4 regions of the Vibrio sp. YT-19(2023) genome follow, and region 1 is predicted to be linked to each of the others. Evidence: predicted binding sites of a transcription regulator. Region 1 holds the regulator's gene; each other region holds the start of a gene.

What was found. Region 1 encodes PurR, which represses purine synthesis genes. Its sites were predicted from a motif close to TNANGNAAACGTTTNCNTNA; they were not measured.
Region 2: a site for PurR is predicted at 1,220-1,239, ahead of R7E78_RS02025 (NupC/NupG family nucleoside CNT transporter). Genes of this name have one in related genera too.
Region 3: a site for PurR is predicted at 2,904-2,923, ahead of purM (phosphoribosylformylglycinamidine cyclo-ligase). Genes of this name have one in related genera too.
Region 4: a site for PurR is predicted at 6,109-6,128, ahead of R7E78_RS07080 (NCS2 family permease). Genes of this name have one in related genera too.

What each region holds. Positions count from the first base shown of each region.
Region 1 covers NZ_JAWOQN010000004.1:94,767-102,773, reverse strand. The annotation lists gene mukE (chromosome partition protein MukE) at 1-493, opposite strand, end outside; gene mukF (chromosome partition protein MukF) at 474-1,811, opposite strand; gene cmoM (tRNA uridine 5-oxyacetic acid(34) methyltransferase CmoM) at 1,814-2,605, opposite strand; gene elyC (envelope biogenesis factor ElyC) at 2,720-3,505, shown strand; gene torR (two-component system response regulator TorR) at 3,577-4,287, opposite strand; gene torD (molecular chaperone TorD) at 4,554-5,201, shown strand; gene purR (HTH-type transcriptional repressor PurR) at 5,670-6,674, shown strand; cyclic di-GMP riboswitch class I at 6,962-7,051, shown strand; gene R7E78_RS04600 (TfoX/Sxy family DNA transformation protein) at 7,168-7,758, shown strand; gene R7E78_RS04595 (TVP38/TMEM64 family protein) at 7,873-8,007, shown strand, end outside.
Region 2 covers NZ_JAWOQN010000001.1:431,738-439,744, reverse strand. The annotation lists gene prfC (peptide chain release factor 3) at 1-147, shown strand, start outside; gene R7E78_RS02035 (DUF5363 family protein) at 242-439, shown strand; gene R7E78_RS02030 (TatD family hydrolase) at 426-1,199, shown strand; gene R7E78_RS02025 (NupC/NupG family nucleoside CNT transporter) at 1,404-2,687, shown strand; gene R7E78_RS02020 (hypothetical protein) at 3,046-3,180, opposite strand; gene deoC (deoxyribose-phosphate aldolase) at 3,271-4,047, shown strand; gene deoA (thymidine phosphorylase) at 4,145-5,473, shown strand; gene R7E78_RS02005 (phosphopentomutase) at 5,542-6,762, shown strand; gene deoD (purine-nucleoside phosphorylase) at 6,906-7,625, shown strand; gene R7E78_RS01995 (YtjB family periplasmic protein) at 7,721-8,007, opposite strand, start outside.
Region 3 covers NZ_JAWOQN010000001.1:278,500-286,506, forward strand. The annotation lists gene R7E78_RS01305 (DUF2066 domain-containing protein) at 1-445, opposite strand, end outside; gene R7E78_RS01310 (uracil-xanthine permease family protein) at 811-2,064, shown strand; gene upp (uracil phosphoribosyltransferase) at 2,181-2,807, opposite strand; gene purM (phosphoribosylformylglycinamidine cyclo-ligase) at 2,987-4,027, shown strand; gene purN (phosphoribosylglycinamide formyltransferase) at 4,179-4,835, shown strand; gene R7E78_RS01330 (class II glutamine amidotransferase) at 5,225-6,070, opposite strand; gene lpcA (D-sedoheptulose 7-phosphate isomerase) at 6,121-6,696, opposite strand; gene fadE (acyl-CoA dehydrogenase FadE) at 7,073-8,007, shown strand, end outside.
Region 4 covers NZ_JAWOQN010000007.1:61,846-69,852, forward strand. The annotation lists gene R7E78_RS07055 (glutamate-5-semialdehyde dehydrogenase) at 1-947, opposite strand, end outside; gene proB (glutamate 5-kinase) at 965-2,104, opposite strand; gene crl (sigma factor-binding protein Crl) at 2,226-2,615, opposite strand; gene frsA (esterase FrsA) at 2,731-3,978, opposite strand; gene tet(34) (oxytetracycline resistance phosphoribosyltransferase domain-containing protein Tet(34)) at 4,070-4,534, opposite strand; gene R7E78_RS07080 (NCS2 family permease) at 4,799-6,088, opposite strand; gene R7E78_RS07085 (aminoacyl-histidine dipeptidase) at 7,112-8,007, shown strand, end outside.

The DNA of each region.
Region 1 (8,007 bases):
GGCGACGCAGACGACGAAGTGACGTACGTACTTTTTCAAACAGCTTTTCTTTATCAAGGTCAGAACCGGTAGCACGGTTCGTCACTAGCTTCATCAGCTTATTTTCATCTGCTAGAGCAAGCAGTTCGTCGTACAGCTCTTGGTTAGTGAAGATGCCTTCGTGCGCAAGACGCTCTGGGCTTAGGTAAAGGAAACACAGTACCTTACCCACCAGCATATCCAGTTCAGAAAGAACACTACGGCCAATCAGAGATGTTGAACGTGGACGAAGGTAGAAGAAACCTTCTGGCGCTTTCACCAATTCGGTGTTGTAGCGTTGGTAGAAAGAAGAAAGCTCAAGTTCGAAATCCGACAACAACGCGTGGTTGTCTAGATCTTCACTTGAGATATGACGCCCTGCTCGAAGCATGCTGTCTAGCGCTGGGAACAGAGGGTTAGAAATTGCTTTTGCCAGATTCTCTGACATGTATTCATTAGTATCGGTCGATGACATTCGCTTGTACCTTTGCCCCAAATTCGTTGATTGCTTTCCAGTCTGGTTGAATCGCTTGGTAATCCGATTCTGAATACCCTAGACGTACAGCTTGATCGACGATAATGCGAGCTAAATCAAAATGATGAGTGTAAGGGTGCTGTGCAAGGTAATCTCGCAGTACCACACTCAAATCGATTGGTGTGCCTTGATCTTTATGCGCTTTTAGCATGTCACCAATTCGTTCAGACAGCTCATCATTGACTTGTTGAAACTCTTCGTATTCTACTTCCATCGGAACTTGACCCGTGACCTCGTCATCACGCAGTACTAGGGCCTCATCACGAAGGTCAGAAAGCCTCTCCGCATCTGCATAAGTCAGATACCAAGGCGCATCGAAGTAATCTTTGACGGATTGACGCAGACGCGAGCTAAACGCACGGTTCTTATCCATATCGATTGCAGTACGAATAAACTTGTGCACGTGTCGGTCGTAACCAATCCAAAGGTCGATCGCTTGCTGGCCCCAGCTTGTGATTCGGTCCAGCTTCATTTGCAGACCAAACAAGGCTTCTTCGATAAACTCCAGCTCAGGGTCACCGTAAACAATTTCTTGAATATCGAGGATCTGAGTTTGCAGTTCATCACTGGCGGCTTGCAGCGTATCTTGAAGTTCACGCAACGTGCTTGATGTTTCTGACAGAAGTGCTTCACAGTTGTTGATCGCTTCACGCCAGTCTTTGTTAAGCAGGTCAGCAATCTGTTGTTTCACTGACTGTTGCTGCTCATCCATAACACGTTGGTTGAGGTCAATTTGATCGAAGATTTCGCCTACAGAATATTTTAAAACACCGTATACGTTTTTCTTCCAGTGACCCGGTGTGCCACCTTTTTGTGCTGCCTCAATCGCTTTCGCCATTTCATCCGCTACCATGGATAGCTGGATAGATAGACGCAGTTTTGAGAACTCACGATGACGCACGTAGTAGTCGGTTATTCCTATCGCTAATGGCGACAAGCGGTAAATGCTCGCTCCGTCAGTAATTTCACTGACAAAACGGCTCATAAGACGCTGCTTAACCATCTCGTTGATCGCATTGTTCGCACGAAAAGCGGAGGCTTCGCCAGTCTCATCAAATAGTCGAGTGACGATGGCAAATGCATCATGCAGTTCACCTTCACCCAGTTCTTCATCGAACCTTTCATTACTCAGTACGGCAATGGCTATCAAAAATGCCAATCGCTCTGTGGTCAGGTTCAACGAGAAATCGTGCTGCTTAACCCAGCCAACCAGCTCATCGATTGGTTGCTCTGCAGCATTGAGAGTCATCTCACTCATTGTTATTCCTGTTTATCGTTCTTTTTAGCCCACACATGAATGTAGCGGCCTAATGAGAGGTATGGCTCTTGTCGACAAAGTTGTTTTTCTAGCGCCAACACATCTTCAAACTCGTAATCACCCATGTATTCCATATTGCCTATGTAATCACTAAATGAGCGAATACCAGATTTGCCACAAATATTAAAACCTGAATTTTCTATCCACTGGTAGACTTCTTCAGGTTTTAAGCCTTTTTGCGGCTGTAGTTTAAATCTTTTTCGGTGAGGCATGCCGTCTAATATATGAGGAATGTTGCCACAAACCACGTTTTTATAGACTAAACCGTGGTGGTTGTAGAACATGACTGATGCGATGCCTCCCGGTTTTACTTGTTCTAGAACTGTTTCAAGTGCGGCCTTAGGATCAACCAGCCACTCCATCACAGCGTGGAACATAACCAGATCGACCTGTACATCCATATGTTCACCGATGGATTGGACAGGCGAATGAATCAGGCGATACTGCTCAAGCAAACCGTTTTTTTCAATATCCTGCTTAGCCAACTGCAGCATTTCCGAAGATAGATCACATAAAGCGATTCGATGTCCGAGCTTAGCAAGCTTTTGCGACATTTGTGCCAAACCACCACCAGCGTCTAACACTTCTAGGGGTTGCTGGTCAGCATCTAATTCACTTAGAATCTGTAGAAAATCTTCCCACACAATGATTTGGCGGATCTCCCCTTTATCGGAGCCGTAAATATTTTTTGCAAATTTGTGGGCGATATCGTCGAAATTGCGGTCTTCTGTCACTTCTGCTGAGTTATCATAACGGATTGTGCCGCTATTCTGGCACAAGGAAAGCAGGAATAAAGAGGGATACCCTCATTTTTATTATCAATTGATGTTTTTTCGGACTATTTATGTATGTTTGAGCTGAAAAAAGTAGTGTCAGCCATGCTTATGCCCCTTCCGGCATTGCTGCTGATAGGCTTGTTGGGTCTTGCTCTCATTAGTTTTACTACAAAACGTAAAACTGGCTGCTTCGTTGTTCTATTCTCTTTTGTTGGCATTTTTCTTGTTGCCTTCCAACCTGTTTCAACCAAGCTTCTTATGCCGTTAGAGCGAGAGCATAAAGCCTTTTTGCCAGTTTCTGGCACCATCGACTACGTGATGGTTTTAGGGAATGGTCATGTTATCGATGACGAGATTCCACCCACCTCGCAGTTAAGCCGTGCAGCATTAATGCGCTTAACTGAGGGCATTCGTATTTTAAGAATGTATCCAGGCGCGAAATTAATCTTATCCGGCTATGCTGGCGGATCTGAAATTAGCCACGCGCGAATGATGGCGAACGTTGCCCTTGCGTTGGGAGTCGCGAAATCCGATATCATTTTATTAGAAGATGCGAAAGATACGTGGGAAGAGGCGCGTCAAGCGGCTGCATTCGTTCAACAAAAGGAGATTGTGTTAGTCACTTCTGCGAGTCACATGAGCCGTGCATTGTATGAGTTCAACGCAGCAGGTATTAAACCAATCCCAGCCCCGACCAACTTCTTAGCTATTAGCGAGATAAGTCAACCTTGGGATAAATACTCACCTAAAGCGCGTTACTTAGAACAAACAGAGCTTTATTGGCATGAGTACTTGGGCAGTATTTGGCAAAGGTTGCGTGATACTGTCGGGCAAACACCAATGGTTGAAGCAAACTAGTATTATCTTGAAGCCACAAAAAAGGAGAGCCGAAGCTCTCCTTTTCTTTTTACGATTGAGTTATGTTCAAACTAGTCACCAGCAAACATATAGCCTTCGCCGTGCACCGTTACAAAAATCTGTGGGTTCTTAGGATCGAACTCCATTTTTGCGCGCATACGTCGAATAAGAACATCAATGGTGCGGTCATTCGGCGCATCCACTCGATGGCTGATCATGTTCAAAATACGCTCACGACTTAACACCTGGTTAGGATAAGACGATAATGCCACCAAAAGTTCATACTCTGCTTTAGTTAGTTTTACTGGCTCACCGTTGCGGCTAAGTGCGCGACGTTGAATGTCGAATGTCCACTCCCCAAAGCGCACAATGTGCTCTTCACTGGTTTCATTCGCTTTCGAGCTGCCACTGCGCGCTGCTGAAATACGCCACAGCAAGTTTTTAACGCGAACTAACAGCTCTCTCAGTTCAAAAGGTTTTGTCACATAATCGTCAGCACCCATTTCTAGGCCTACGATTTTATCAATGCTATCCGTGCGTCCTGTTACTAATATGATACCAATATCCGATTGGCTACGTAACTCACGAGTAAGCATCAGGCCGTCTTCACCAGGCAGGTTAATATCCAGCATGATCAGGTCTACATCGCCCGCTTGCAAAACTTCACGCATTTCTGCGCCACTCTCTGCTTCGCTGACTTGGTAGCCCTCATTTTGGAAATATCCCGCAAGCTTACTACGAGTTACAACATCATCTTCTACGACTAATACGTGATAGCTCATTTACACCACTTTTCTGTCTTCTTATTATCCAAGACGTATTCTATTCATAACTAGTAACATTTCTAGTCATAGATACATTAAAACGCAAGATTTAGCGTTTTTATTGATTCAAAACAAGCTTGCCCATTGCTATTAATAAACGGTCATTTTTGACCATAAAACACAACAATTATAGTTACTGCTATTCATTTTAATTGATTACACTTAGGGGATATCCCTAATTGACTTTGTGATGCATGACTTGAAGCATCATTCAGGAGCCCAAAATGCAAGAAGTGAAAGCTTTTAATGAAAAACGCGCTGAAATTTACTGGTGGTTTTCGAGCTTGTTCGCAAAAGAACTAACAGAGAAAGAATTGGAAGCCTATCACAGTGTTGAAATTCGCAGTTTTCTCGCAGGTTTAGGTGAAAATGAGTCGCTGAAACCAGCTGTTGATAGCCTAGTTGATGCATTGAATCGGTTACAAGATCGTGAAGATGCACAACTAGAGCTTGCAGCTGACTTTTGTGAACTGTTTTTGAAGACAGAAAAATACGGCGCTCTTCCTTACGCATCCATGTACATTGGTGAATCAGGTTTACTGAATGACAAGCCAGCTGAGGAAATGGAAAAGTTGATGGCTGAATTTGGCGTTCAAGTAGACGAAAACCTAAAGGAACCTGCGGATCACTTAGCCGTTGAGCTCGACTTTCTCGGGAACATGATTATCCGCTCAAACGAGCTTGAACAAGAAAAACACATGGAAGAAGCCTTCGTTAAACAAAACGACTTTATCCAGCAACAATTGATGTCTTGGTTACCTCAGTTTTCAGACAAATGTAAAAAATTCGACGAATTTGGATTTTACTCGAGTGTCGCGAAACTATTAGTTGCATTTTGTAAACTAGACAGCGCCTACCTTCTTGGTGAATAATTGCCGCCTATTTTTAGGGAGCCTGCCTATCGGGCTTCCTGTATGCCTGAAAGTGACCAATTGTAAGTAACTTGGGTATAATATTCGTTTGCCTTAACTTAGCGCAAAGACGCTTGGTTATTTAGCAGTCAAAATGTGACTTCAAATACACAAATCTCTTGCTGAAAACATTGCTAGTCAGTCCACATAGGGCTAAAATGTGAGCGCAAACGATTAAATATGATTTATATGTAAACCGCTGAAATATAGCGGTTTTTGTGTTTTCTTAACAGGTTGATGGCAATTTCTCATCAGATAGAAAAAAGATAAAATTCATCGACCGATGCTGCTACGTACCCTTTTGTCGCACTTGGATCAACCGCTGCCGAGACACTTAGCGCCAATTTTATATTGCTAGGTGTGAAACCATTAGAGCATCAGGTACATCCAATACGACATATTTCAGTAGCTCGATACAGGACACCATTTATGGCCACGATAAAAGACGTTGCTCGCTTAGCCGGCGTTTCCACTACGACAGTTTCGCACGTTATCAATAAAACGCGTTTCGTTGCAGAAGCAACGCAAGAAAAAGTAATGAAAGCCGTTGACGAGCTGAATTACGCGCCAAGTGCCGTTGCACGCAGCCTAAAATGCAACTCAACTCGTACGATTGGCATGTTAGTAACTCAATCAACTAACCTATTTTTCTCAGAAGTGATTGATGGCGTTGAGAGCTACTGTTACCGCCAAGGCTATACTCTGATTTTATGTAACACAGGCGGGATTTACGAAAAACAACGCGATTACATTCGTATGCTGGCTGAAAAGCGCGTTGATGGCATCCTAGTGATGTGTTCTGACTTAACCGAAGAACTAAAAGAGATGCTTGACCGTCATGCGGACATTCCTAAAGTGGTCATGGATTGGGGCCCAGAGAGCTCACAAGCAGACAAGATCATGGATAACTCAGAAGAAGGTGGCTACATTGCAACCAAACATCTGATTGACAATGGTCATACGGATATCGCTTGTCTAAGCGGTCATTTTGAAAAGCTTGCTTGCCAAGAGCGCATTGCAGGTTTCCGTCGCGCAATGAGCGAAGCGAACCTAGCTGTAAATGAAGACTGGATCCTTGAAGGTAACTTTGAATGTGATACGGCCGTATTAGTTGCAGATAAAATTACCGCAATGGACAAGCGCCCGACGGCGGTATTCTGTTTTAACGACACAATGGCTCTCGGCCTAATGAGCCGCTTGCAACAAAACGGGATCAAAATTCCTGAAGATATTTCAGTGATCGGCTACGACAACATCGAGCTTGCAGAATACTTCTCTCCACCGCTAACGACTATCCACCAACCTAAACGTCGTGTTGGTAAAAATGCATTCGAAATTCTACTTGAGCGTATCAAAGATAAAGAACACGAAAAACGAATTTTCGAAATGCAACCTGAGCTTGTAATTCGAAATACTGTGAAAAAAATGAACTAAATTTCACTGTATTTAACCGTGTTAAATAAGCGCTCTACAGGGGCGCTTATTTTTTTGGAAAAATTAAGCATTCTCTAATACTTCACACCACTCTAATAACAATTGACTAACGTTAACTCCCTGTTTTATATAAATGTAATATATATTAAGAACTCCTTTTCAAAGGCCAATTTGCACCTTTCCATATGCAAAATAGAGCATTCAATCTATCATTTTTATTGAACCGAAATCACACTTTTAACGCTAAACCGTGATGTTAATTCAATATAAGAAGTATGCTCATTGTGTCACGCACAGGGCAAACCATTCGAAAGAGTGGGACGCAAAGCCTCCGGCCTGAACCATATTACGATATGGAAGGTAGCGGGGTTACCGATGGCAAGTGTGTAAGCAATGACTTTACTCTGTAATGACATTGTTTTTACGCATGTTTGCTACTCTCTCGGACCTGACTTTTGGTGGCGTAATATTAATTACACCGAGATAACAAAACATGGATAAACCGATACTCAAAGACTCTATGAAGCTATTTGAGGCACTTGGTAATATCAAGTCGCGCTCAATGTTTGGTGGCTTCGGACTATTCGCTGATGAAACAATGTTTGCACTAGTGGTAAACAATCAGCTTCATATCAGAGCAGACCAAAAAACTTCATCTGACTTCGAGAAACAAGGGCTAAAGCCTTACGTTTATAAAAAACGTGGCTTTCCAGTCGTTACAAAGTACTACGCTATTTCCAGCGATTTATGGGAATCAAGCGAACGCTTAATCGAAGTAGCGAATCAATCATTGAAAAAGGCAAAGCTTGAGAAAGAACAGCAAGCAAGTACAAAGCCTAACCGTTTGAAAGATTTGCCTAACTTACGACTGGCTACCGAGCGCATGCTAAAAAAAGCCGGCATCGAATCCGTAGAGAAGCTTGAAGAGGAAGGTGCGCTTAACGCCTATAAAGCGATAAGAGATACGCACTCTGCAACCGTCAACATTGAGTTGCTATGGGCACTAGAAGGTGCTATCAACGGCACTCATTGGAGTGTGGTACCTCAAGCTCGCCGAGATGAGTTGATGAACGGCCTCCAATAAAAGTCGGCCTAAAAACTATCTTGTAAAACCGCAGTCTAATCTGCGGTTTTTTTGTGAAATTTTTTCGGTTTTCCTACTGTCTTATTACATATATCCCAAATTGGAATCAAAATTATGAATAAGAAACTGATATTAGGTCTCATCCTACTAGCGGCTATCGTCTTTTTAGGTATTAACTTTGGCCAGTATTTAACCTTAGAGAATGCAAAAGCCCAACAAGAAGCACTAACTACATACATCGATCAGAAT
Region 2 (8,007 bases), on a different contig from region 1:
CTGGATGAGTTCCAACGCAAGAATCAAGCGAACTTAGCATTGGATGGTGGTGATAACCTAACGTATATCGCCCCAACAATGGTTAACTTAAACTTGGCGAAAGAGCGTTTCCCTGACGTTGATTTCCGTGCGACGCGTGAGCACTAATTTGCGCGGTTAGGGTAAGCCTTAACGCAAACTAGATTTTAAAACGCCCTTGGCTATAAACTTAGCCAAGGGCGTTTTTATATAAGGATAAGATATGAATTGGTTTAAACGTGGGCTAAAGCGTTACGACAACTGGTGTAAAGAGATGGGGTTAACTCCCGATCAGAAACGCAGTTGTGTCCCATATCGAAAAGACCCAGCCCATCAAACTGAAGAGAAGAGTGAAGCCCAACCATCCTCTGATTTTCTGCCCGCAGATACAGATAAAAAGCGTCAAGATGAAGCTCTTTGATACGCACTGCCACTTTGATTTTGATGTGTTTCAAGATGACTTTGCACATCAACTTGAGCTTGCTCAAACGCAAGGCGTCGCAAGAATTTTGATTCCTTCCGTCGGTCCGCAAAACTGGGCTCGTATTCAAACTTTGGCAGAGCAACATGCCAATTTGTATTATGCGCTCGGCTTTCATCCGTATTTTCTTGAAGATAACGTTGAGCAGCACCTTACAGAGCTAGAAGGCTATCTAAATCAAAAAGGGCAGCAGTGCGTGGCAATAGGAGAGTGTGGTTTAGATTTTGCCATTGATGTTGATCCACAGTTGCAAGAAAAGATACTTGAAGTTCAATTTGAGCTGGCTAGACGCTTCGAACTCCCAGTTATTTTACATAGCCGAAAAGCGCACAATCGCCTCATTCAAATGGTGAAAGCGGCGAATCTCCCTAGAGGTGGTGTGCTACACGCTTTTTCTGGGAGTTATCAGCAAGCCATGGAGTGGGTCAAATTAGGTTTTTTTATCGGTGTAGGAGGAACGATTACCTACCCAAGAGCCAAGAAAACACGCGACGCAATTCAAAAATTACCACTCGAAAACCTAGTAATCGAAACAGACGCACCAGATATGCCTATACTTGGATATCAAGGGGAGTCAAATCACCCAGCCAAACTCATTCACGTCTTTAATGAGCTCGTAGAGTTGCATAACGGCCGAAAGCAATCGATTGCCTCTCAACTGTGGAAAAATAGCAATTTTGCTTTCTCGATATGTGAATAAAATCTAAAGATGTGGTTTGAAATCGAAAACGTTTTCCTGCTTATTGTGAATTAACTCACAAAGCTGGTTGAATCAATCATGAATCTTATAGGAAAGTGTGAGGCTGGCATTACTTTAATTGATTCTGCATGAGTATAATTGCCCCCGCTTTATAGCTCCATTTTGTAACACGCCAATAAATAACTTATAAGGAAGTCATAAACTATGAGCCTGTTTATGAGCCTAATCGGTATGGTAGTGCTTCTTGCGATTGCAGTGGCATTTTCTAACAACCGAAAAGCTATCAACTTTAGAACTGTGGGTGGCGCATTCGCTATCCAATTCGCATTAGGTGCATTTGTTCTGTATGTACCTTGGGGCCGTGATCTACTAAACGGTTTCTCTTCAGGTGTTTCTAACGTTATCAACTACGGTAACGATGGTTCATCATTCCTGTTCGGTGGTCTTGTTTCTGACAAGATGTTCGAAGTATTCGGCGGCGGCGGTTTCATCTTCGCATTCCGTGTTCTTCCTACACTGATCTTCTTCTCTGCACTGATTTCAGTTCTTTACTACATTGGCGTTATGCAATGGGTTATCAAGATTCTTGGTGGCGCACTACAAAAAGCGCTAGGCACTTCTCGTGCGGAATCAATGTCAGCGGCAGCTAACATTTTCGTAGGTCAAACTGAGGCACCTCTAGTTGTTCGCCCATTCGTTCCAAAAATGACTCAATCAGAGCTATTCGCGGTAATGTGTGGTGGTCTAGCTTCTGTTGCTGGTGGTGTACTAGCTGGTTACGCATCTATGGGTGTTCCACTAGAGTACCTAGTTGCGGCATCATTCATGGCAGCACCAGGTGGTCTACTGTTCGCTAAAATCCTTCACCCAGAGACTGACCAGCCTCACGAAAGTATCGAAGAAGCGATGGACGGCGGTGACGACAAACCAGTTAACGTAATCGACGCAGCTGCGGGCGGTGCGGCTTCTGGTCTACAACTTGCGCTTAACGTAGGTGCAATGCTAATCGCATTCGTTGGTCTAATCGCGCTAATCAACGGTATGCTAGGTGGCATCGGTGGTTGGTTCGGCATGCCAGAACTAACACTAGAGCTAATCCTAGGTTACGCGTTTTCTCCACTAGCATTCCTAATCGGTGTTCCATGGGCAGAAGCTGTAACAGCTGGTTCATTCATCGGTCAGAAAATCGTAGTGAACGAATTCGTTGCTTACTTGAACTTCACACCATATCTAGGTGAAAACGCTCAAGTAATCGCGGCAACTGGTGAAGTAATGTCTGAGAAGACAACAGCTATCATCTCATTCGCACTATGTGGTTTCGCGAACCTTTCTTCTATCGCGATTCTACTTGGTGGTCTAGGTAGCCTTGCACCAAACCGTCGTAGTGACATCGCTCGCATGGGTGTTAAAGCAGTTCTTGCAGGTACGTTGTCTAACCTTATGGCAGCGACAATTGCAGGCTTCTGCTTAAGCCTTGCAGCACTATAATTAGAATCGGTTCTTAATATATAGACGCCGTTTTACATCATGCCCTGTAGCAAGAGATTGCTGCGGGGCATTTTTCGTTTTTCGGGCTCCAAAATTTCATCGGGTGTTTGCCTTAGTCGAGGTATTACGCAGTCAATGGAATAGGGGCTAGGAAATTTTGAGATACAAACCGTTTGCGCTCTATTTGGTGCTACAGTTTTGCGGTGAAACTCTATAATGTATTAATCACAGGATAGTGGTTAAGCTTGATTCTTAATCACGTAATGAATATTACATAATCGATGGGCAAATGAATTGCCCTGCAATATCAGATCTAATAGGCGTTTTGCTTTGTGATGTGATATTAAAGACACCGCAATCATAGATTGTTGTGCCATAGGCCAAACTGGTACTGTGCGGTGACAAGGATAGCAATTGGCATATGATAAATTTTCGCTGTATATGCCGAGTCTTCAGGGAACCAAGTCCGTTCATTAATAGACTGTTTAGCCATTTACTCACATTGTCTCGACTTGTTGATTATAGTTAAAGACGTGATGTAAGGCTGAGTAGTGAATTTTTTGAATATTGATCGGAGATAGAAATGAGCGATTTAAAAGCAGCAGCGCTACGTGCACTTAAACTTATGGACCTAACTACGTTGAATGACGATGACACTGATGCAAAAGTGATCTCACTATGTCATGACGCGAAAACAGCAGTAGGCAACACAGCTGCAATTTGTATTTACCCTCGCTTTATTCCTATTGCTAAGAAGACACTTCGTGAGCAAGGTACGCCAGAGGTTCGTATTGCAACAGTAACGAACTTCCCACATGGTAACGACGACATTGAAATCGCAGTTGCTGAAACAAAAGCGGCGGTTGCTTACGGTGCAGACGAAGTTGACGTAGTTTTTCCTTACCGAGCGCTAATGGCGGGTGATGAGAAAGTAGGCTTCGAACTAGTTAAGCAATGTAAAGAAGCTTGTGGTGACATTCTTCTTAAAGTGATCATCGAAACAGGTGAACTAAAAGAAGAAGCACTAATCAAGAAAGCATCTCAAATCTGTATTGAAGCAGGTGCTGACTTCATTAAAACTTCAACTGGTAAAGTGCCAGTAAACGCAACACCAGAATACGCTCGCATGATGCTTGAAGTTATTCGCGACATGGGTGTTGCAGAAACTGTTGGTTTCAAACCAGCAGGTGGTGTGCGCACTGCTGAAGACGCAGCAGCATACCTAGCAATGGCTGACGAAATCCTAGGTGACAACTGGGTTGATGCTCGTCACTACCGTTTTGGTGCGTCTAGCCTGCTAACCAACCTACTAAATACATTAGAAGTATCGGACGACGTCGCTGATCCAACAGCGTACTAATTCCAATAATACGTCTGAACGGTAGCACCTAAACGGGTGCTACCAAACCTCTTCTATCCTACTACAACCATGGCTCAAAAGAGCTTGGGAGGCACTAATGTATTTACCACAAGAAATCATTCGTAAAAAACGTGACGGCGAAGTCCTAACCGCCGACGAAATCAACTTCTTTATTCAAGGCGTAGCGAACAACACGGTATCTGAAGGTCAGATTGCGGCGTTTGCTATGACGATTTTCTTTAATGAAATGACCATGGATGAGCGCATCGCCTTAACGTGTGCGATGCGTGATTCGGGCATGGTTATCGACTGGAGCCACATGAACTTCGGTGGTCCAATTGTCGACAAACACTCAACCGGTGGTGTGGGTGACGTAACTTCTTTAATGCTTGGCCCAATGGTGGCAGCGTGTGGCGGTTTCGTACCTATGATCTCTGGCCGCGGTCTTGGTCATACAGGCGGTACGCTGGATAAACTTGAATCTATCCCTGGTTACAACATTACGCCGAGCAACGATGTTTTTGGTCAAGTAACCAAAGACGCTGGTGTGGCGATCATCGGTCAAACTGGTGACCTTGCTCCTGCGGATAAGCGTGTTTACGCGACTCGTGATATTACCGCAACGGTAGACAATATCTCCCTGATTACGGCGTCGATCCTTTCTAAGAAACTGGCGGCGGGTCTGGAATCGCTAGTGATGGACGTAAAAGTGGGTTCAGGTGCATTTATGCCAACTTACGAAGCGTCTGAAGAGCTAGCAAAATCAATCGTTGCGGTAGCAAACGGTGCTGGCACTAAGACTACGGCAATTCTTACGGACATGAACCAAGTATTGGCGTCTTCAGCGGGTAACGCAGTAGAAGTTCGTGAAGCGGTTCGTTTCTTAAAGGGTGAATACCGTAATCCTCGTCTACTTGAAGTGACCATGGCTTCATGTGCTGAAATGTTAGTACTTGGCAAGCTTGCTGAGAACACAGAAGACGCACGCGCAAAACTGATGGAAGTGCTGGATAACGGCAAAGCGGCTGAGTGCTTCGGCAAGATGGTTGCCGGTTTAGGCGGCCCTGCGGACTTCGTAGAAAACTACGACAACTACTTAGAAAAAGCAGCAATCATTAAGCCAGTTTACGCAACAGAAACGGGCATTGTCTCTGCAATGGATACACGTGCTATCGGCATGGCTGTGGTTGCTATGGGTGGTGGTCGTCGTGTTGCTACTGATGAAATCGACTACGCAGTTGGTTTCGACGAGTTCATCCGCCTAGGTGAGGTCGCAGACAGTGATAAACCTCTTGCGGTCATCCACGCTCGCACTGAAGAGCAATGGGAAGAAGCGGCAAAAGCACTGCGCAGTGCAATCAAAGTAGGTGGTGAATACACACCAACTCCAGAGGTTTACCGCCAAATTCGTGCAGAAGATATCTAATAGAACAAGTAATTACACAAGGCCTACTCAACCATAATAAAAAGCCGAGTGGGCCTAAGGAACGAGCAATGAAAAGAGCATTTATTTTAGTACTAGACTCATTCGGTATCGGTGCAACTGCCGATGCTAAAGAATTTGGTGATGTAGGTTCAGACACACTAGGTCACATCGCTGACCAATGTGACAAAGGCTTAGCAGATAACGACAATCGCCAAGGTGCACTTCGCCTTCCAAATCTATCGAAACTTGGTTTGGCAATGGCGCATAAAGAATCGACAGGTCGCTTCGCACCTGGACTAGACGCAGACGCTGAAATCATTGGTGCATACGGTCATGCAGCAGAGCTTTCTTCAGGTAAAGACACGCCGTCTGGTCACTGGGAAATCGCAGGTGTGCCTGTTCTGTTTGACTGGGGTTACTTCACTGACAAAGCAAACAGCTTCCCGAAAGAATTGACTGACCGCATTCTTGAGCGTGCAGGTCTTGACGGTTTCCTAGGTAACTGTCACGCGTCTGGTACTCAAGTTCTTGACGATCTTGGTGAAGAGCACATGAAGACTGGCAAACCAATCTTCTACACGTCTGCTGACTCTGTATTCCAAATCGCATGTCACGAAGAGACTTTCGGTCTAGACCGTCTACTAGAGCTTTGCCAAATCGCACGTGAAGAGCTAGAAGATTACAACATTGGTCGTGTTATCGCGCGCCCATTCGTTGGTGCTGGTAAAGGTCAATTTGAGCGTACAGGTAACCGTCGTGATCTTTCTGTAGAGCCACCATCAGCAACGGTTCTTCAGAAGCTCGTTGATGAGAAGCAAGGCAACGTGGTTTCTATTGGTAAGATTGCTGATATCTACGCAAACTGCGGCATCACTAAGAAAGTGAAAGCGACAGGTATCCCTGCATTGTTCGAAGCAACGCTAGAGCAAATCAAAGAAGCGGGCGACAACACGATCGTATTCACTAACTTTGTAGACTTCGACTCAGCTTACGGTCACCGTCGTGACGTAGCGGGTTACGCAGCGGCACTTGAGTACTTCGATGATCGTATCAACGAAGTGCTAGAGATTATGGAAGAAGACGATGTGCTTATCCTAACGGCAGACCACGGCTGTGACCCAACATGGCCAGGCACTGACCATACTCGTGAGCACATCCCAGTATTGGTTTATGGTCAAAAAGTACCAGCTGGTTCTCTTGGCCGCCGCGAAACATTCGCAGATATCGGTCAAACATTGGCAAGTTACTTCGGTACTTCTCCAATGGATTACGGTAAGAACTTCCTATAATTAGTTAGGTTTTTGAAAACTAGGAGCTTGATTGCTCCTAGTTTTATGTTTGCAGTATGTAAATGCTGCTTGTCGGAAATGAGAATACTCTGGCTTATATCGCCTTAAGCGCGGAGCGCTAGAGAAAGGTTAAGGAAAAGAAAATGGCAACTCCACATATCAATGCTGAAATGGGTGCATTTGCAGACGTCGTACTGATGCCTGGTGATCCACTACGTGCAAAATACATCGCAGAGACTTTCCTTGAAGATGTCGTTCAAGTGTGTGACGTTCGTAATATGTTTGGTTACACAGGTACATACAAAGGCCGTAAGATCTCGGTAATGGGCCACGGTATGGGTATCCCATCATGCTCGATTTACGCGACTGAACTAATCAAAGACTTCGGCGTGAAGAAAATCATCCGTGTTGGCAGCTGTGGCGCAGTGAATGAAGACATCAAAGTGCGTGATGTTGTGATCGGCATGGGTGCATGTACTGACTCTAAAGTGAACCGTATCCGCTTTAAAGGTCATGACTTCGCGGCAATCGCAGACTACAACATGGTTCGTGCGGCAGAAGACGCTGCAAAAGCTCGCGGTATTGACGTTAAAGTTGGTAACCTATTCTCAGCAGAGCTTTTCTACACGCCAGATCCAGAAATGTTCGATGTAATGGACAAGTACGGCATTGTTGGTGTTGAAATGGAAGCGGCTGGTATTTACGGTGTTGCGGCAGAATACGGTGCAAAAGCTCTGACAATCTGTACGGTTTCTGATCATATCAAGACTGGCGAACAGACTACATCTGACGAGCGTCAAACGACATTCAACGACATGATGCTAATCGCACTAGATTCAGTATTGCTTGGTGACGAAGAGTAAGCGACGAAGAGTCATTCTATTTTTCGCTCTCAAGAGCTAAAAAAACAGCCCGCACATTACGGGCTGTTTTTATATGAGTTGTTAGCGCTACCTAGTTACTTGGTTAGCAGCAGGTTTGGCGCTTTTTTACGACGTATCGGTTGTCGACGTAAAATCAAGATGAACAACATACCACAGACAAAGCTCATTAAGACCATCATGTACATATAACGATCGCTCTTGCGATAGTGGTGGTCAGAAATAGCCGTCACCCGGCCCGTCTCAAAGGTCACGCGAACAAAACCGATAAGCGCACCATCTGCAAAAACTGGTTCAACCAACTGCTGGCGACCAATGGAAGCTGTTGCCAAAGGCGTATCCAGGCCAAGAACTTCGCGTACCG
Region 3 (8,007 bases), on a different contig from region 1:
CGCTACGAAGTGCTGCAACATTTGAAGATTCAGAATGCTCCCACGCAATGTTACGATCGTAACCCTGTTCTTCAACCATCCAAACTAAAATATTGGCACGATTTGGCGACCAAGATGGCAATTGTGCTTGTGTTAAAAGAGAGCTGATTTGGTCGTTGTTAAACAACATTTTTAGGCTCGCTTTTCCATCAACCTGCCCATAGCTCAGTTGAGAAATGTAACGCGCACTTGAGCTAAGTGCCTTTTTAATCACTGGATTGCTTAAAGAGGATTGAGAACCGGTCGCTCGAACAATCACATCCTGCATACCTTGTTGACGAGCCAAAGACTCACCGTCGTTCTGCTCACTGTCGATAACCACTTCGGCACGATAGATATCCACCTGAGTTAATGCATATACTGGTAGGGACAACCAACCTATCAGTAAGAGAGCTAAATAGCGCATAGTTTTTATAATCCTCTGAACAAGAACCCGAATAATAAGCAACTATCAAATCTTGAGCAAGGCAAGTACTGAGTAAATTGTCTGTATTATGACCATCTTTGTTAACTCGGGCCTCAACCAGCGCTTCAGTGCTATTTTTTATAATAAACTCATTGCTTATTAAGCTATCTCAACAAGTTAGGCTGTCCATTTTTCATCTTCACGCAAGACACGTAAAAGAGGACAATTTGCAAGCAAGCAACTCTCAAAAGTGCTATTTATGGGAAGAATTCAATCGAAAGTTTGATCTATGCAACATTGCAAACGATTGCAGGATGATAGTATTCGCCGGATTTGTCTGCGTATCTTGAAAATAGGGAATTATTATGAAAAACGCGTTACAAGGCGCTCAAATGCTCTTTGTCGCTTTTGGTGCTTTGGTGCTTGTGCCGCTCCTAACTGGCCTTGATCCAAACGTAGCCCTCTTTGGTGCCGGTGTCGGTACTCTCCTCTTCCAATTAATGACTAAACGTTCTGTTCCCATCTTCCTTGCCTCTTCTTTTGCGTTTATTGCTCCTATTATGTTCGGTATCCAAACTTGGGGTATCGGTGCAACGATGGGCGGCTTGATGGCAGCGGGCTTAGTTTATGTGGCTCTAGGGGCGATGATCAAAGTGCGCGGTGTTGGATTTATCCATAAAATTCTCCCGCCTGTTGTCGTTGGCCCTGTGATCATGGTTATCGGCCTTGGCCTTGCCCCAACAGCAGTGAACATGGCGGTAGGTAAAACTGGTGATGGAGCTGCACAGCTAGTTAATGGTGATGCTGCGATCATTATCTCGGCGGTCTCACTGCTCACAACCATTGTACTCAGCGTTTTTGCAAAAGGCTTTTTGAAGCTCGTTCCTATTGTTGGTGGTATTCTTGCTGGTTACTCTGTTTCTCTATTCTACGGTGTGGTTGATTTCACTCCCGTAGAGCAAGCAGCTTGGCTAGCCATGCCAAACTTCACCGCGCCAGAGTTCAATATCAACGCAATTTTGTTCATGATTCCTGTCGCTATCGCACCTGCGGTTGAACACGTAGGTGACATGCTTGCTATCTCAAACGTTACAGGTAAAAACTACCTGAAAAAACCAGGCCTTCACCGCACAATCGCAGGTGACGGGGTGGCAACTATCGCAGCTTCGATGGTGGGTGCTCCACCAAACACCACTTACAGTGAAGTAACAGGAGCGGTAATGCTAACCAAAGCATTTAACCCTGTGATCATGACTTGGGCAGCAATCACCGCAATCGTACTTGCATTGGTAGGTAAGCTAGGTGCGGTTCTTCAAACGATTCCAGTTCCTGTCATGGGCGGCATCATGATTCTGCTGTTCGGCTCCATCGCAACGGTAGGCCTCAACACACTGATCAAGAATAACGTTGATTTGCATAAGTCTCGTAACCTAGTGATTGTTGCCGTAACACTTGTGTTTGGTATTGGTGGTATGGCTTTCGGTATTGGTGAGTTCAGTCTACAAGGTGTGAGCCTATGCGGTATCGTGGCAATTATTCTTAACCTTGTGCTACCAAACGATTTAGGTGAAAACCACGTTGTGGATAACGCACAAATGGAAGAAGAAAGCGCGAAATAGTACGTCTTCGCCGCTTTATTAGGTGGCGTGTCTTACTCTTCTCCTCTTGTAGATACAAAAAAGGCTTGGTTTTCACCAAGCCTTTTTCTGTTCAGTCATAGTAATACATCAAAGAATTACTTAGTACCGAAGATCTTATCACCTGCATCGCCTAGACCCGGAACGATGTAGCCTTTGTCATTAAGCTTCTCATCGATTGCCGCAGTGTATAGCTCAACATCTGGGTGTGCTTTTTCTAGCGCTTCAATACCTTCTGGTGCAGCAACAAGTACCAGCACTTTGATTTGGTTACAACCTTTCTCTTTTAGGAGATCGATCGTAGCAATCATAGAACCACCTGTTGCAAGCATTGGGTCAACAACAAGCGCAATACGCTCCTCGATGTTTGAAGCAAGCTTGTTGAAGTAAGGAACTGGCTCAAGCGTTTCTTCATCACGGTAAATACCCACAACACTGATACGTGCGCTTGGCATGTGCTCAAGAACTCCATCCATCATGCCTAGACCTGCACGTAGGATTGGCACTACGGTTACTTTTTTACCTTTAATCTGGTCTACTTCTACCGGACCGTTCCAACCATCAATGGTCACTTTTTCTGTTTCAAAGTCTGACGTTGCTTCGTAAGTAAGTAGGCTACCGACCTCAGTCGCTAACTCACGAAAACGTTTTGTGCTGATGTCACCTTCTCTCATTAGACCAATTTTATGTTTTACTAGAGGGTGCTTTACTTCAACAACTTTCATGTCCATCTCCGGCTATAGTTGGCAATATTTAAACAAACCTTCAGATTATACATGATTTTCACAGGGATATCAGGATAAATCACTAAAGAAAAAAACAGACGCAAACGTTTGCTATCTATGTTTAAGCACTGTTAGAATAGCGCCGTTTTCATATCCAACTTAATACCGAGGACTTCCCTGTGAGTGGTAACAACTCTTCTCTTAGCTATAAAGACGCTGGTGTAGATATTGATGCAGGCAACGCGCTTGTGGATCGTATTAAGGGTGCGGTAAAACGCACTCGTCGCCCTGAAGTTATGGGTGGTATCGGTGGTTTTGGCGCGCTATGCGAATTGCCAACTAAATACAAACAACCTGTACTGGTTTCTGGTACTGATGGCGTTGGCACAAAACTTCGCCTAGCACTGGATATGAACAAGCACGATACGATTGGCATCGACCTAGTGGCAATGTGTGTAAATGATCTTATCGTGCAAGGCGCAGAGCCACTGTTTTTCCTAGATTACTACGCAACAGGCAAACTAGACGTTGATACCGCAGCGGATGTTGTTTCAGGTATCGCAGAAGGGTGTGTTCAAGCAGGTTGTGCCCTAATTGGTGGCGAAACTGCGGAGATGCCGGGCATGTATGAAGGCGAAGACTACGACGTAGCTGGTTTCTGTGTTGGCGTAGTAGAAAAAGAAGACGTGATTGACGGCACGAAAGTCGCTGCTGGTGATGCACTTATCGCTGTTGGCTCAAGCGGCCCACACTCAAACGGTTACTCCCTTATCCGTAAGATCCTAGAAGTATCTGGTGCAGATAAGAGCGAAGAGCTAGCAGGCCGCACTATTGGTGAGCACCTACTAGAACCAACAAAAATTTACATCAAGTCAGCACTTAAGATGATTGAGAAACACGACATCCATGCGATTTCTCATATCACTGGTGGTGGTTTCTGGGAAAACATCCCACGCGTACTGCCTGAAGGCACGAAAGCAGTTATCGATGGTAACAGTTGGGAATGGCCAGTTATCTTCAAGTGGCTACAAGAGAAAGGCAACGTCGACACACACGAAATGTACCGCACATTCAACTGTGGTGTAGGTCTAATCGTCGCACTACCGAAAGACCAGGCAGATGCAGCAGTTGCTCTTCTTAAAGAAGAAGGCGAAAACGCGTGGGTGATTGGTCAAATCGCACAAGCAGACGCGAACGAAGAGCAAGTTGAAATCCAATAATTTGCAAATCGAGCTCAAAAGATAAGAAGAATGAGGACACTAGATGACTAGGTCCTCATTTTGCTATCTAGAACACTAAAAACCATTCTATTAGTAGGTAGTTTAGAAGCTACATAACTCCAACCTACAATACCAAGGCGCTCTCGACATCATGAAAAACCATACCCTAAAAAACATTGTGGTCCTCATCTCGGGTAACGGAAGTAACCTGCAAGCTATCTTGGAAGCTTGCGAAGACAGCATGCCAAACGCACGAGTGGCAGCCGTGTTCTCTAACAAAGCAGATGCTTTTGGTTTAGAACGTGCAAAAAAGTTTGATGTAGACGGTCACTTTGTCGACCCTAAAGCATTCAGCTCGCGTGAAAGCTTTGATGCAGAGCTAATGAGTCAAATAGATGAATACCAACCAGACGTGATTATTCTTGCTGGTTACATGCGCATTCTGAGCAGCGCATTTGTTTCTCATTACATGGGTAAGATGATCAATATCCACCCTTCTCTTCTACCAAAATATCCTGGGCTACACACACACCAGAGAGCAATTGATGCTGGCGATAAAGAACATGGTACGAGTGTGCACTTTGTAACGGAAGAGCTTGATGGTGGCCCTGTCATACTGCAAGCAAAAGTTCCTGTGTTCGAAGACGATGATGCTAGTGTACTTGCGGCACGTGTTCAGGCGCAGGAGCACCGAATCTACCCTATGGTGGCTAAGTGGCTGGTAGACGAGCGGTTGATCATGAAGGATGGTAAAGCCTATTTAGATGGCGCAGAGCTTGGCGTACATGGGTACGCCTCAGATGAGTAGCCCTGAATAATAAACTCCAAGCACAAAAGAGCAGCCTGAGGGCTGCTCTTGGTTGTTTTAATACTTATAAACTTGATTCAAGAAAACCATGGTGAGACTAGAAACCTAAAACCCAACATTCTAAAAAATCCCATAACCACTTGAGTAACATAACACTCGGAAAGTAGATTCTGAATCTGGTTCGTTCTTCACCGTTCAGACTGACGAGGTGTTTTATGAGAAACTTCTATCAGTTACGTCTTTACAGCAAGCCTTAGCGAGACTAGGACTCTACTACCAGCACTCTAGAAAGTAAGAATGCTCATCCGTATCCGCCCTCGGTTTAAAACGCATAAAAATAAAGCTCGCGATTAAGCGAGCTTTATTTTTATATTCAGAGTAAGAGACCATCATTCCAACGGTTCGGTTGGCGCTTGATTGCCCGGCTTAGCCGCCGCAAACGGCACATTTACCAGTTCAGAGGCATTATTTTTGACTAGTTCACCTAGGTGAAACAAGCCGTATTCGCTAGGTTTCATACGCTGCCAAGCTTCATTGCCCGTCAAAGGTTGAGTTGCGATCACAGAAACGATGTCATGTGGCGTGGTTTCTTCTTGGAAGTTAATTTCCACATCTTCATCAAGCAAAGCAGCTTTTCCAAACGGTGCGCGTCTTGTGATCCAATACAAATGATTGGTGCAATACGTCATTACATACTCACCATCACTCAGAAGCATGTTAAATACACCCTTCTCTCTTAGCTCATCACAACATTTAGCAACATATAAGAATACCGACTCCATATCCTTTGGTGGCTCAGGATATCGATCTTCCATTTGCTTCAATAACCAGCAAAATGCCAGTTCACTATCTGTTTCACCGACAGGTCGATGTCGACCTGTATGCAAGTCTTGATAGCCAGAGAGCTGACCGTTATGCGCAAACGTCCAATACCTACCCCACAGCTCACGTGTAAAGGGATGAGTATTTTCTAAATTAACACCACCACGATTCGCCTGTCGGATATGACTAACGACCGCACGACTTTTGATGGGATAATTTTGTACCAACTCTGCAATTTTAGACTCACAACTTGGCTTGGGATCTTTGAAGGTTCGAAAGCCCTTCCCTTCGTAGAAGGTGATCCCCCATCCGTCACGGTGTGGGCCGGTTCGACCTCCACGCTGCATGAGCCCAGTAAAACTGAAACAAATATCCGTTGGAACATTAGCGCTCATACCGAGCAATTCACACATGGTTTAAAAAACTCCCTAACAACACAGCTCGAAACGGTGGCCGTAAACGATTATTCCATCTCTTTTTCGATCAACTGAATGATGATATGAATAATCTTAATATGAATTTCCTGAATGCGGTCTGCATAACCAAAGTGTGGCACGCGGATTTCAATATCTGCAAGGCCTGCCATTTTGCCGCCATCTTTACCTGTTAGCGCAATCGTCTTCATGCCTTTCGCTTGTGCTGCTTCAATCGCTTTCAGGATGTTACCTGAGTTACCTGAAGTCGACAGACCAAACAGTACGTCACCTTTTCGACCAACCGCTTCTACATAACGTGAAAACACGAAGTCATAACCAAAGTCATTACTCACACAAGAAAGGTGGCTTGGATCTGAAATAGCAATACCAGCATAGCCAGGACGATTTTCTCGGTAACGGCCTGTTAGCTCTTCGGCAAAGTGCATTGAATCACAGTGAGAACCACCGTTACCACACGACAATACTTTACCATCTTGCTTGAATGAGTCAGCAATCATTTTCGCCGCTGCTTCGATTTGCGCAATGTTATGGTCATCGCTTAAAAATTTGTTGAGCACTTCAGCAGCTTCGTTTAATTCACTTCTAATCAGATCATGGTACATAAGACGTTCTCTTTATTATTTCGGCTTCAGTCAGCTCTTGACTCACTGAGCAAATTGTTCTGATACCAATTTGGTATCGGACATTTCATAAACCGGAACTCGGGTTTGATTACTCTGAGTTTACCCACAAACGAGAATTAGTGTCGATAGTGAACCAACAGATTTAGATTAGTGATGGTAATAAACTTGTCAACTTGCTCATGAAACCATCACTCAAATCTCAACTTTAGAATTTTAACTCTACTTAGATCACTTTTTATCCAATCTTATGTTTTACATTTCCTTAATATTTTGATTACACTTAAACCAACTGGTTAGACCTCTTACCTAACATGCAGACGTACAAAACTTATAAAGTCTGAAAAGGAAAATATATATGGACATCTTGCTCTCAATCATCACGATGGCGATCGTGCTAGGCATTACGCTCTACCACCGCATGTCTCTCGTGAAATCTATTAGCTTACTCACCGCAGCCATGCTGGCTCTTACAGTAGCTGGTACTGTCGGCGTTATTGGTTGGGCGATTTACGTTCTCGCCGCAGCTGTGCTCGCGGTTCCTGGCGTACGTCAGTCTTTAATTAGCCGCAAAGCGTTAGTGCTTTTCAAGAAAGTGCTGCCAGCTATGTCTCAAACCGAAAAAGAAGCGTTAGACGCAGGTACCGTCTGGTGGGAAGCCGAACTATTTAAAGGCAAACCAGAGTGGCAAAAGCTACACGCAATTCAAGCACCTAAGTTAAGTGCGGAAGAACAAGCCTTTTTAGACGGCCCTGTGAATGAAGTGTGCGCCATGGTGAGTGATTTCCAAGTGACCCATGAACTCGCGGACTTACCGCCAGAAGTTTGGCAATACCTGAAAGATCATAAGTTCTTCGCCATGATCATTAAGAAAAAGTACGGTGGTCTTGAGTTCTCAGCATACGCGCAATCACTAGTACTACAAAAACTAACGGGTGTTTCTGGCGTTCTATCGTCTACCGTTGGTGTTCCTAACTCTTTGGGCCCAGGTGAGCTACTGCAACACTACGGTACTGAAGATCAAAAAAATCATTACTTACCGCGTCTAGCTGAAGGTAAGGAAATCCCTTGTTTCGCCCTAACAAGTCCAGAAGCGGGTTCTGACGCTGGATCTATTCCAGATTACGGTGTGGTCTGTAAAGGCGAATGGGAAGGAAAAGAAGTACTGGGTATGCGCCTGACTTGGAACAAGCGCTACATCACCCTAGCGCCAGTCGCAACGGTACTAGGCTTAGCATTTAAACTTCGCGACCCTGAAGGTTTGCTAGGCGACAAAGAAGATCTTGGCATCAC
Region 4 (8,007 bases), on a different contig from region 1:
GTGTAGCTCAACCATTCCGTATCAAAGTCACCTTCAACAGCATCGCGAATTTGTGTTGCTTGAGCCATCAGTGCTTTTGCCTTAGGCTCTGTCACGAAGGTCACTTTATCGTTCATGCGCTCTACGATCATTGGTAGGAGTTGCGCTGCAATTTTTTCATGCACGAGCAGCGTATCTAATGAGTTACACGCAGATGGACGTTGAACTTTAGAGTTCTCAACCACATTCAGGGATTTCTCTAGATCAGCGGATTCGTCGACAAAGATATGGCTGATACCAAAGCCACCAATAATCACCGGAATCGTGCTGTTTTCTTTACACATTTTGTGTAGGCCAGCACCACCGCGTGGAATGATCATGTCGACGTAATCGTCCAACTTAAGCAATTGAGAAACAAGCTCACGATCTGGTTTTTCAATGTACTGCACAGAAGCGGCAGGAAGGTTCGCCTTTGCGAGCGCAGACTGAATAACCTTCACTAATTCCATATTCGAGAAAAAGGTCTCTTTGCCACCACGTAAAATGCTTGCGTTGCCGGTTTTCAAGCACAACGCTGCGATATCAATGGTTACGTTTGGACGCGCTTCATAAATTACGCCCACGACACCAAGCGGCACGCGACGACGAGACAGTGACATCCCATTTTCCAGTACCTTACTGTCTATTTCGCTGCCTACAGGATCGTTCAGGCTAATGACGTTGCGAACATCATTCGCAATTGCAGTCAATCGTTCTTCGTTAAGCAAAAGGCGATCGAGCAGCGCATCGGTTAAACCCGCTTCACGGCCAAGTTCGATGTCTTTAGCGTTTGCCGCCAAAATAGCAGCAGAGTTTGCTTCTAGCTCATCAGCAATGATGGCTAATGCTTGGTTTTTTTGCGCAGTTGACGCTGTCGCTAATTCGAAAGCTGCATCTTTAGCAGCTTTACCCATATTCGTTAAATCCACTTTGCTTCCCTCTAATTCTATTCCTGAATGACGACCAAATCATCGCGGTGAATCACCTCAGAGCCATAATCATGACCCAAAATAGAGATGATATCTTTACTGTGCTTACCCGTAATTTTAGTTAGGTCATCACTTGAGTAGGCGCTGATGCCACGAGCCACCAACTTACCGTGAGCGTTTGTTACACGCGCTACTTCGCCTCGTGCGAAGTCACCACTAACTTTGATGACCCCTTTAGCAAGTAGGCTACTGCCCTTGCCAACCACAGCATTGACTGCACCATCATCAATAACGATGTCGCCCGATGCCGCAGGTCCCGCTAGAATCCAGCGTTTACGATTCTCTAAGGCTTCAGCGCAAGGTAGGAAGCGCGTGCCCTGAGGTTCAGCACTTAAAGAGTCAAAGATAACATTCGGCGCGCTACCAGCAGCAATAATAACCTCTATACCTGCGCGGCGAGCGATGTCTGCGGCTTGCAGCTTCGTTGCCATACCACCAGTACCCAATGTTGTACCGCTTCCACCTGCGATTTTACGCAGCGTATCGTCGATGGTTTTTACTTCCTTGATAAGCTCTGCGTTCGGATCTTTACGAGGGTCAGCAGTAAACAGACCTTTTTGGTCAGTTAAAAGCAAGAGCTTATCTGCACCACATAAAATGCCTACCAAAGCGGAAAGGTTGTCGTTATCGCCAACTTTAATCTCGCTAGTCGCAACGGCATCATTTTCGTTTACGATAGGAACAATATCGTTCGCAACGAGCGCATTAATAGTGTCGCGCGCGTTAAGGAATCGCTCACGATCTTCTAAATCGGCACGGGTTAGTAGCATTTGGCCGATCTTGATACCATAAATACCAAACAAAGACTCCCATGTTTGAATCAAGCGACTCTGCCCCACCGCGGCAAGTAACTGCTTACTCGCCATCTCGTTGGGCAATGCGGGGTAACCAAGATGCTCACGGCCTGCTGCAATCGCACCAGACGAAACCATTACGATTGAATGGCCTTGTTTTTTAAGCTCAGCACACTGGCGTGCTAACTCAACCATGTGTGCACGGTCGAGTGCCAGAGTGCCGCCTGTCAGCACACTTGTACCCAGTTTCACAACGACAGTTTGTGGTTGTGAAACAACTGCATTTTGTTGATTCGTTGTCATGATGTCTTCTGAAGTGAAAAACAAATAAAGAGAGGATGTTTTAACAATCAAATAGGGAATTAACAAGAGAAAAGGTGCGTTTTCGCACCTTTTTGTTTGGTATTAAATGAAAACAACCAAATTAAGCGAAATCGAAAGACTCCGTGTGATATTCGACTTCTAATTTGAAGTGTTCTTCTAAAGTATCAACCAGCTTTTGATGGAATGTGCTCTGCGTGAGATACACTTCCTCTACTACTTTTTTGGGAAGGGCTTCAGATACCCATTGCCCTTCTTTGTTGTACTTGCCAATATGATATTTAGCAGTAAAGCCTCCCTCGATGGATTCCAAATCCATCCACCAGCCCCAAAATTCACGCTTCTCAGGCGATTTTTTGTCGTCTACACATACAGATAAACAATCAAAATAATAGCGCCCTTCTTGCGATTGTGGTTCGCGCAGGTAAGGCCCTATCGCCTTCAACTTTGACATCAAGCGAAAGTGAGTCGGGCCCTGAGTCGTCTCTGACATATGAATCTCCGTTTTCATAGTTAAAAGTAAACACCCAAGAATGATTATTATTTTTAATTATCATGAGCTTATTTTTTGCTCAGATATATCACTCTTAACTAATTTAGGAGAATTGTCACCCTAATAATTCATCTTCTAGCCACTTTATGGCTAAATCGAGGGATTGCTCATATCCTTTTGTAATTGTTTTGGAACTGATTTTTTTCGCTCTACCATACTGGCTAAATAGAGCAACAAGTTGATTATCACTGTGTGGCGACACTGGATCGCCCTCAAGACTCAAAGCCAAAATAGGCACTTTGGTTTTTCGACTGCTCAGGAAGCCCTGAACCTTCAATGACCACGCCATCATCTGACCAGCCATGCTATTAATATCAACCGCATTTTTCCCCAAACGGGAAGCCAAAAGGTCTAAATACATCTTCGGCATTTTTTGTAACTTCTGAGGGGAAGTAAAAATATCATGTACGGGTGCGCCTAGAGCGACACAAGCTTTGATCTTTTCCTGCTCGACAAAAGAGAGTCTGATCATGGCATTACCACCAAAACGAAACCCAACTAACCCCACTTTGTGATGATCAACCCAAGGTAGCGAGTAAAGCTCATTCAATACCGCTTGATGTAGGCAACTTGAATTCTCGGTCAAGGGCCAATGAGAGCTATGCCCTACCGAAGGCATGTCCACAGTTAACATCGCAATATCTCGCGGTGCAAGACGATTACGGAACAAACGCCACATGTCGGTTTGTAGGGTATCCAAACCAGCGCTCACCATGACCACAGGCAACTGTTTATCCGTTCTTGGTAAATGGAGGTTCGCGATGATTTTGCGATTTTGGTAAGGCACTTCAATTTGCTTGATGGTGTACTTAGTTTTTTCTGCGCCGTCAGAATACGCTTTGTTTGCCAGAACTTGAGCTTGCGATGCCAAGTTGTCATTTTTTAAATGTGGGTAGCCTGCAATACTAAAACACAAAGAAGCAGTGAAGAGTTCATCCGCTGCCTCTTCTCCTTGCATTTCATTTGCTCGCTTCTGATGATCCATACCAAGCTTGATCCACTCAAATGTCCAGTTACCACTGTGATAACCCATTACAGTGTCTAACCAATCATCATTGGTTCGCGAGTGAGAAGATGAAGCAATTTTGGACAGTACGCCTTCCATTTCGATCGGAGACAATCCTTGCCAAGCCCATTGCAAGCGACGCAAATGACGATACCAAGCACGATCACCTTGCGCTTCTCGTTCATCAAGTATTTTTTTACTGGTCGGCATGTACTGGGTAAGCGCGGAGGTTTCTTTTGCTTGCTTATGTTTCACGAACAAAGTTTCGGAAAGATTTTTACTGACGTCTTCAGACATAGGAAGAACCCTAGGCTATTAGCATGATTTAATATCATAATAAAAAAAATGCCCCTATAAAGGGGCATTTCTCAATATTCTTTAACCGCGTTTATTTTTGCTTGCGGTTTACTGGCTCAGCATACTGGATTGACATATCCCAAGGCTGCTCGATCCAAGTGTCTTGAGCAATATCTACAACGTAATCATCCAGCAGCTCTTTGCCTGATGGTTTCGCACACACAGCGATCATTTTCGCTTTTGGATACATCTCACGTAGTTTGCGCGCTGTATCACCACTGTCTACTAGGTCTTCAACGATTAGGTAACCTTCGCCATCACCTTCAGGTGCTTTTAGTACCGTCATATCGCGCTGATGATCATGGTCGTAGCTTGAAATACAGATTGTATCAACGTAACGAATACCCAGTTCACGAGCCAAAATAGCGCCAGGAACCAAACCGCCGCGGCTTACCGCCCAAATTCCTTTCCATTGCTCAGCTGGCATTTGTTTTTCAGCCAGTTCACGGCAGTAAGTCTGCATTGCATCCCAAGTGATAATGAATTTTTTACTCATTGTAATAACCTAATAATTTGAAAATATGCATCCTCAAAATCTAGCGAAGTCACTCAAAAGCGGAATGCTCACTAACTTCTCCAAAATGTTTGGAGACGAGGATTTCAAGCTGCGCAAACGATTATTCTACCGAAACACACCGCTAATACCAACGGTGATATCAAAATTCTCTGCCTATTCCGCAGAAAAACCGTCTTCTGTGAACAACGTAAAAAAAGAAAAAGCCAGCGTGAATAAATCCACACTGGCTTTTTGCTCGAGAAATTAACCGACGAGGTATTTAACGATGAAGATGGCTGACATCACCCATACACTCATCGACACTTCACGGCCCTTACCGCTGAATAACTTGATCGCCGCGTATGCGATAAAGCCTAACGTGATACCTTCTGCAATCGAGAATGTTAGCGGCATAACTAAACAAGTCACAACAACTGGGGACGCTTCAGTTAGGTCACGCCAATCAATGCTTACTAGCCCAGACAGCATCAAGATCGCCACATAGAATAGCGCACCTGACGTTGCATAAGCAGGGATCATACCCGCAAGTGGTGAGAACAATAGAGCAAGTAGGAAGAGTACACCAACAACCACGGCTGTTAGACCAGTACGCCCACCCGCAGCTACACCAGAAACGCTTTCAATATAAGATGTCGTGTTGGAGGTACCAAGTAATGCACCTACTGACGTTGCTGTTGAGTCTGCAAGTAACGCTTTGTTTAAACGAGGGATGTTGCCATTCTCATCAGTTAGGCCTGCTTTTTGAGAAACGCCAACGAGCGTACCTGCGGTGTCAAATAAATCGACAAATAGGAAAGCAAATACGACGGAAATCATGCCTACTTCAAACAAACCAGAGAAATCCAGTTGCATGAAAGTTGGCGCAATGCTTGGTGGCGTTGACATAATACCGCCCCACTGCACATCACCAAATAGAAGACCAAGCGCTGTAACGCCAAGAATGGCGATCATCACCGCACCTTTCACACCACGGTGAACCAATGCAATCGTAAGAAAGAAACCAATCGCGGCCAATACAGATGGCAATGATGTGATCTCTCCCATAGAAACTAATGTCGCTGGGTTATCAACGACGATACCTGCATTTTTTAATGCGATAAACGCTAAGAAAAGACCAATACCAGCTGAAATACCTGTTCGTAGAGAATGCGGGATCGAGTTAATAATCCACTCACGGATCTTAAATACGCTTAAAAGAATGAACAGAAGGCCAGAAACAAATACAGCCGCTAACGCAACTTGCCACGTATAACCCATTCCCAATACAACAGAGTAAGTGAAAAATGCGTTCAGGCCCATTCCTGGTGCCTGTGCGATTGGGTAATTGGCAACAAATCCCATAATAAAACAGCCGATTGCGGCAGCAAGACAAGTCGCAACAAAAATGGCGCCACGGTCCATACCGGTATCCGACAGGATCGCTGGGTTTACAAAAATAATGTAAGCCATAGTTAGGAAGGTCGTAACACCTGCAATGATCTCAGTGCGCACATTTGTGCCATTTTCACTGAGTTTAAAAAGCCTCTCGAGCATGATCGAATCCTGTAAAGGTAAAAAGTAAACGGTTGCGTAATCGATTGGCGGGAATTATAAAGTTATCAAATAGCAAATTCTAGATAGAATCTTCACTCTAATGCGTTTTTTTTCTTTGGATATGAAACACATTCTCTAATCTATCAAAGCAAGCAAAGAAATATATTCTTATAAAACAATAGGTAACCCAGATAACACAGTTCTCTAAAAGAGAATAAAAACTGAGCAATGTACTAAACTTTCAGATGAAAAAGGCCCATTTTAAACATGGTATCTAACAGATTTGATGGAAAAGTCGATAAAACCGAAGAATGGGGAATAGAAGAAGGCTTTGATGGCAATAAGTGAGTCAGGAAGAGAAAATAGAGATAAAAAAACGCCACCCAATTTGGGTGGCGGTGAATCATGTCAGCACTATCACTGAAAAAAAATTCCAATTTATAGGGGTGAACAAACTGTTCGAGTCACATGCGTTGACTTCACTTAGTAGCCAAAGCTTGTTGGGTATACAAAGTTACCGGTGTAAACAGACTTGCTATTCCAGAACATTGTACTTGGTAAACCTTTCATAACTATCACCTTTTAAATCAATTAAACATTCGTTGATTTCTCGGTTCCTTGGAGGCGATAAAACGGACTCATCCTTTGAGCATTTCATTCTTCTCTCAGAAGCTGGTTACAAATATACCACCAAGAAATTTAATTACAAGCATTTTAGTGATTAAAATCACAAAAAATGCATAAATTGACCTTTATCAAAGTTTATGTGTAATTAAATTACAATTTTATGAATTGAAAAATAAAGCCACTTTCAGAATGTATGATAGAGAACACATAGTGCTTGTTATTGTATTCACAAACTGTGACAGTTCTGAGAGAAATCCTTGTGATCGCGACTACTCGTACTCCTTATCTGGTGGTATGCTAACGGCAATTTGAAGGCCAAATCGTCTAGCATTTAATGCTACCTTGACAATATTTTTACGGTATATATTTGGCAAAGCACATCAAAAGGAGTCCTCCGTGTCTGAGTTCCATTCTGAGATCAGTACCTTATCACCTGCTCCACTTTGGCAGTTTTTCGATAAGATTTGTTCAATCCCTCATCCATCGAAACATGAAGAAGCATTAGCACAGTACATTATCAACTGGGCAACAGAGCAAGGCTTTGACGTTCGCCGTGATCCAACCGGTAACGTGTTCATCAAAAAGCCCGCGACACCAGGAATGGAAAATAAGAAGGCTGTTGTACTTCAAGCACACATCGACATGGTGCCGCAGAAAAACGAAGACACTGAACACGACTTCACCAAAGATCCAATCCAACCTTACATCGATGGCGAATGGGTAACTGCGAAAGGCACGACGCTTGGTGCAGATAACGGTATTGGTATGGCTTCTTGCCTTGCTGTATTGGCATCTAAAGATATTAAGCACGGTCCACTCGAAGTTCTGCTGACGATTGATGAAGAAGCAGGCATGACTGGCGCATTTGGCCTTGAAGCTGGTTGGTTAGAGGGTGAGATTCTTCTAAATACAGACTCTGAGCAAGAAGGCGAAGTCTACATGGGTTGTGCAGGTGGCGTTGATGGCACCATGACTTTCGATATTTCTCGAGAATCAACGCCTGCAGGTTTTGTAACACGCCAACTGACGCTGAAAGGCCTAAAAGGTGGTCACTCAGGTTGTGACATTCACACAGGTCGCGGTAATGCCAACAAATTACTTGGTCGTTTCCTTGCCGGTCATGCTCAAGAGCTTGATTTACGTTTAGTCGAATTCCGTGGTGGTAGCTTACGTAATGCAATCCCTCGCGAAGCGTTTGTTACTGTCGCGCTTCCTGTCGAAAACCAAGACAAGCTTGCTGAGCTGTTCAACCACTACACTGAGCTGCTTAAAACTGAATTGGGTAAAATCGA